2 regions of the Bacillus cereus group sp. RP37 genome follow, and region 1 is predicted to be linked to the other one. Evidence: riboswitches for the same ligand, from Rfam matches in the RefSeq annotation. Region 1 holds a riboswitch; the other holds the start of a gene.

Region 1 (3,207 bases):
ATAAAACCCATAAAACATTGCATTTCCAAATAAAATAAAGGACAGTATAAAACTGATTCCAATTATAATTCTGTTTCGGTGCTTAGATGCGAATAAAGCAAAACCGAAAAATAAAAGTAACGCAGCTAGCGGATTAATAAAAAGCATAAATTCTTCAAAGAAATTATCAATTTTAATATCAAATGCTAGCTTGTACACAATATATGTTTTTATCCATAATAAAACGACTGCAATGAGTGCGAATCGCAGTTTTGGAAACAGACGTTGTAGCATAATATACTCCTCTCCTAAAAGCATGACAGTTCTTGTGGGCCGGTTTGATTAGCGCCTCATTTTATATATACGAACAGTCCTTTGTTATTATGTTTATTATACTATGAGTATCATTATACGAAAATAAAAGAGAGTTGTGGGCTTTTTTATAATAATTGAGTAGAAAAAGGGCAGAGGGAGACAATAAAACGGAGTTTCTATGTATGATAATTATCGTGCGCAGAAAGAATCGTGTAATAATACGGAGGTTATAATGCGAAAATTATTATATTTTATAGTATGCAGTAGTGTTATACTTTTTGCTTCACCGAGTGTGTCAGTAGCCCAATATGATGCACCTCTTATGGAAGATGCCCTTTATTCTGTTTTATTTCCGAAAATAAATAAAGCGATTGAAAAACAATATGGGAGTTTGAAGCCTTATCAATGCCCTAAAATTATTAGTTTAAAAAAAGTGTATAGCGGTACATATTTATTTCAAGCGAGTATTGAAGTGACGAAGTATGAACGAGTTGCTGGGAAAATTGCTCCACCATTTGAGAAGGTAACGATTATATTTAATAACGAAGAAGGCGAATGGGAAGTGACAAAGATTTTAGTAAAGCGCTTACCAGATGATACAAAACTAAACTGTAAAAAAACAATATAAAAAATTGTTTGACAAATAAAATGGTCCTTTGGTATTGTTAATAGCAACAATTAGATGTTTGAAAATTAAATAGACTTACCTCATCTACTCTCAAAGGTAGAGGCCGCGATAGGAAAGAGTAAGCTATGGGAGATTTAATGGAATCTGTGATCATAGGTTGAAAGGGACTATTGCCGAAATATAAGAATAACCATCTTATTCATATATTGGGACTGCATTGAATAAATGTAGTACTGTCATAAGATTTATTTTATGGAGAGCTATTTGGAGATGTTGATGCGGTTTCTTATTTTGAGGAGATAACAACTCGTTTATTTTTTCAATATATATTTTTCCTAATAAGAAACGCGTGTGAACATTGTTCCGCGCGTTTTTTGTCTATCTAAAAGCGTGCTGCAATGAATAGAAGATTGGGGTTATGAGTTTTAGAGGAAATAAGGGAGGAATTCAAATGTATTTACACGGCACGAGCCGAATCAATGGGCAAGGACACTTAGAAATTGGAGGGTGCGATACGACGCAGCTAGCAAAACAATACGGCACACCACTTTATGTATACGATGAAGAGTCTATTCGAGGAAAGTGCCGCGCGTTTCATCGTGCTTTTAAAGAAAGTGGTTTCTCTTATCAAGTAGCATATGCAAGCAAGGCGTTCTTGTGCATGGAGATGTGCCGAGTAGCTCGTGAAGAAAATATGTCATTAGATGTTGTTTCTGGAGGAGAATTATATACTGCGCTTCAAGCAGGATTTCCAGCATCGCGTATTCATTTTCACGGCAATAATAAAACAGAAGAAGAAATCGTGATGGCTCTTCAGGCTAATGTTGGTTGTTTTGTCGTAGATAATTTCTTGGAATTAGAAATTTTGCATGATTTAGCAGTGCAACACGGGAAATTTGTGAACATATTAGTTCGTGTAACGCCTGGAGTAGAGGCGCACACACATGAATATATTACAACAGGTCAAGATGATTCGAAATTTGGATTTGGCGTTTCGAATGGTCAAGCGATGCAAGCAATTGAACTTGCTTTACAAAAATCAAATTATAATGTGTTAGGAATTCATTCACATATCGGATCGCAAATATTTGAAACGGCTGGATTTGTTCGAGCGATTGAAGTTCTTCATCAATTTTTAGAAGAAGTGAGAGAGCGAACGAACTATGTAGTAAAAGTGCTAAATGTGGGCGGAGGATTCGGAATACGCTACACAGAGTCAGATACACCATTAACTCTTGAGACATATGTGCGAGCTGTAACAAATGCAGTGAGAGAACAATTTACAGTATGTAATTATCCATTGCCAGAAATATGGGTTGAGCCAGGCCGTAGTATTGTAGGTGATGCTGGAACGACAATTTATACAGTCGGATCTGTGAAAGACATTCCTGGTATTCGGAAATATGTATCAGTGGATGGTGGGATGACTGATAATTTAAGACCAGCTTTATATAACGCTCGTTATGAAGCGATGTTAGCGAATCGAGGGAATGATGAGAATGCGGAAATCGTTTCGATTGCTGGGAAGTGCTGTGAGAGTGGAGATATGTTGATTTGGGATATTACTCTACCGAAAGTGGCTTCTGCCGATTTACTAGCGATTTCTTGTACAGGGGCATATGGGTACTCGATGGCAAATAATTATAATCGGATTCGTAGACCAGCTGTCGTCTTCGCGAAAGGCGGAACATCACAAATTGTTGTAGAGCGTGAAACATATGAAAATATTATTGGGAACGATCGCATACGTATTAAAGAACTTGTTTAAGTAAGGAAAGGGAGTTGTTCTGAGGGGCAATTCCTTTTTTATAAAGTGAAACTATAATCAGTGTGGGCATTCCCCACTAATTATTAGTCCCCATCAATTGGGCGTTTACAGGCAGCAAGGCACTTTTCTCTTGCTGGATTTTGAGGTAAGAATTGTACGGCCTCTAAATGGTGGTATAAAATAAATAAAATATATCGGAAAACTAGGATTGAAAAAAATCAGAATTGTGATAAAATACAAATACAAAGCTTATCAAGAGAAGCGGAGGGAACTGGCCCAACGAAGCTCGGCAACCTGCTTATAGAAAGCAAGGTGCTAAATCCAGCAAAATGGAATCCATTTTGAAAGATAAGGTAAAATATATTACCGAACAGTCTTTTCGAAATGGGAAAGATTTTTTTTATGAATAAAAAAGGGGGGCTGTTCGCGTGAGCGTACGGGAACATTTTGAGGAAGTATCTGAGAAAATTCAAGCGATGCTTGCTGATATGAAATATGGTTCAATTACAATTGTTGT
Region 2 (3,207 bases), 1.6 Mb from region 1:
AATAAAAATTTCAACGGAACATATTTACCCATGTTTTCACCTCGGTGGTCAAATAAAAACAATTTTTATTTTTTAATCGACAATCCATAAACCAAAGTCTCACTCGGAGTCGTAATACTAAAACCAGTCGTCTTATAATCAAGTTTCACCGTATCACCAGTGTAGTCTTTCGTGAATGAATCCATTTGTACGATAAGCTCTGCATCTTCATATACAACGTCATCTGCATCATATGTATCCCAAATTAAATCCACATCAACGAAAATACTACAAGAGTTTGTCATTGTTCCTCTAATGCGAATGATCTTTTTGTCTTCACGTTCTAATCTATGTATAGCTGCTTTTGCTTCATCAGTAATACGAATGTTCATGGTATCCCAACCTTTATTTATATTTCCTTTATTATTGCAAAAACAGGAGCAATAGGGAAGGGAGAAGCATTGGAATAAAAAACGAGCAAACAAATTTGTTTGCTCGTTTTACTTTATTTTAGTTCACATTTATCAAGTGGAATCACTTTCGTTTTCTTCGTAAATTTATATCCTAACCATAGTACTAAGAAAAGTGGTAAACCGATATAAGAAACGAGTACACCGTTCCAATCGATTGATTCGCCCATAAATGCGCCGTAGTTTTGACCTAAAATTACGATGACACAAAGTGCAAATGCGAAGATTGGACCGAACGGGAACCATTTCGCTCTATATGGTAAGTCTTTTAAATCTTTACCTTGAGCGATATATGCTTTACGGAAACGGTAATGACTAATTGCGATTCCGACCCATGCGATAAAGCCAGACATTCCAGATGCGTTTAATAACCAAATGTATACAACACCGTCACCGAATAATGAGGCAATAAAAGCGATACTACCGACAATTGACGTTACGATTAATGCGTTAACAGGTACACCGCGGCTATCTAATTTACCAAGAAACTTTGGTGCTTTTCCCTGGCGAGCTAGATCCCAAAGCATACGAGTTGATGCATACATACCAGAGTTACCAGCAGACAGTACTGCCGTTAAAATAACAGCGTTCATAACAGAAGCAGCAAAGGCAACGCCCGCTTTTTCAAAAATAAGTGTAAATGGACTTACTGTTACATCGCTTGCAGCAAGGCTTTCAGTCGTATAAGGAATTAATAAACCGATAACGAGAATCGCAAGGATATAGAATAAAAGAATACGCCAAAAGATCGAGCGAATTGCTTTTGGAATGTTACGCTCTGGATCAGCAGTTTCACCAGCAGCTACTCCTAATAATTCAGTTCCTTGGAAGGAGAAACCAGCAGCCATAAATACACCGATAATTGCCATAATGCCGCCATTAAATGGTGCATCTGCAACAGTGAAGTTTTTAAAGCCAACAGATTCGCCGCCCATAATTCCAAAAATCATCATGAAGCCGACAATTAAAAAGATAATAATAGTAACTACTTTAATAAGTGCGAACCAATATTCAGATTCACCAAACCCTTTAACAGATAAATAGTTTAAAAGGAAAATAATAGCTAAACATAATCCACTCCAAATAAGAGAAGGAGTATCTGGGAACCAAAATTTCATAATTAATGTTACAGCAGCTAGTTCAGCAGCAATTGTAATGGCCCAGTTATACCAATAGTTCCATCCAAGTGCAAAGCCAAGTGATGGATCAACAAACTTTGTTGCGTACGTACTAAAAGATCCAGTAACAGGCATGTAAGCTGCGAGTTCAGCTAAGCTTGTCATTAAAAAGTAAACCATAATTCCAATTGCGGCGTATGCAATTAATGCACCGCCAGGACCAGCAGAATGGATAACACCACCGCTAGCAAGAAATAGTCCGGTACCGATTGTACCACCGAGAGAAATCATCGTAAGGTGACGAGATTTTAATCCGCGTTTTAATTCACCCTGTCCTTGTGTAGTTTGCGTTTTAGAGGTAGATTGATTTGTTGCGCTATTCATGTTCAACACTCCTTTTCTTGTAGGTTAGGAAGGAGCGGGGGAGAAAAATACAAAAAACCGCCAAAGGAATTTGGCGGAACGTTTCACAAATAACCACCCCATCATACCCTTCCGTTAAGATAGCACCCCACGTTTACACGGTAATTTTGTAAACGTGACAGTTCTGTTCCTTTCGGAGACAGCCCCAGCTTATACTTCCAGAGAAGAAATATAAACTTCGGCAACTTTTCCTTTCAAACGAAGTCAGGGACATTCTCAGTGTCTCGTCCGTTTTACTTTTAAAAGTCGCAACCTCTACCTCATCGGATTGATGAGGATTTTATATATTGCTAAGATTTTTAATATATGGCAATTGTAATGAGTTTCTGAATATATTGCAAGATATTTTGTTAGGAAAAGTCAAAAAATATCGGTTATTGTATAGGAAACGCTTGCAAAACTCCACCCGAACCTACTGTTATGTAACAAAAAATAAAGAAAGAAATTGTTATACAAATGTTTCGCAAAAAATATTGGAAAACCCTTTAAAAATAAAAGAAAATTCTGAAAATATAATTCGACATAACTATTAAAAGAGGATTATTCCTTAAATTCGTTTCAAAGAATAAGTATAAATTTGATAAATAGAATGAATATTCTTTTTATTTCTGATAAAATTGAGGTATTGTTTAATTGAAAAGGGGAAATCAACATGAAATTAGAAACAGAAAGGCTCTATATAGTGCCGTGTACAAAAGAGAGTATTCACGTTGCTAACGAGCAAGGATATAATAGTGGTCCACATATTGTAGGGCATGTAGAAAATATAAAGCAAGATAAGGATTTATTACCTTGGGGCGCGTGGTATGTCATTCGAAAAGAAGATGACATCGTTCTAGGTGATGTAGGGTTTAAAGGGAAACCAAATGAGGAACATACAGTAGAAATTGGTTATGGATTTATTGAGAAATATTGGAATAAAGGGTATGCAACAGAAGCTGTAAGAGAATTAATAAATTGGGCTTTTCAAACAGAACAGGTAGAAACAATTATTGCAGAGACACTTCTAGAAAATGATGGATCGATTCGTGTATTAGAGAAATTACATATGAAAAGAATTGGCACTACAGAGACAATGATAAATTGGAGAATGGAAAAATAAAAAATACCGCTCGAAGTATATCGGGCGGTATTTTTATCGTTATGGTAGCATTTGCTTTTGATCATTCGGATATCCGGCGGTCGATGCGTTAGAATGTTTGGAATGATTGCGAACA

What was found. A riboswitch is a leader RNA that binds a small molecule or an ion and turns the genes downstream of it on or off. The one in region 1 is predicted to bind lysine.
Region 2: it holds a riboswitch for lysine, as region 1 does, so the genes downstream of both, QCI44_RS12635 (amino acid permease) here and lysA (diaminopimelate decarboxylase) in region 1, are expected to answer to the same signal.

Annotation. Positions count from the first base shown of each region.
Region 1 covers NZ_JARVHP010000001.1:3,982,800-3,986,006, reverse strand. Annotated here, with positions in the region: gene QCI44_RS21000 (LTA synthase family protein) at 1-273, opposite strand, end outside; gene QCI44_RS20995 (DUF3888 domain-containing protein) at 527-922, shown strand; lysine riboswitch at 1,012-1,193, shown strand; gene lysA (diaminopimelate decarboxylase) at 1,374-2,690, shown strand; SAM riboswitch class I at 2,937-3,045, shown strand; gene QCI44_RS20985 (YezD family protein) at 3,119-3,207, shown strand, end outside.
Region 2 covers NZ_JARVHP010000001.1:2,380,046-2,383,252, forward strand. Annotated here, with positions in the region: gene QCI44_RS12625 (DNA alkylation repair protein) at 1-32, opposite strand, end outside; gene QCI44_RS12630 (iron-sulfur cluster biosynthesis family protein) at 66-371, opposite strand; gene QCI44_RS12635 (amino acid permease) at 485-1,951, opposite strand; lysine riboswitch at 2,064-2,256, opposite strand; gene QCI44_RS12640 (GNAT family N-acetyltransferase) at 2,643-3,092, shown strand; gene QCI44_RS12645 (sulfite exporter TauE/SafE family protein) at 3,132-3,207, opposite strand, start outside.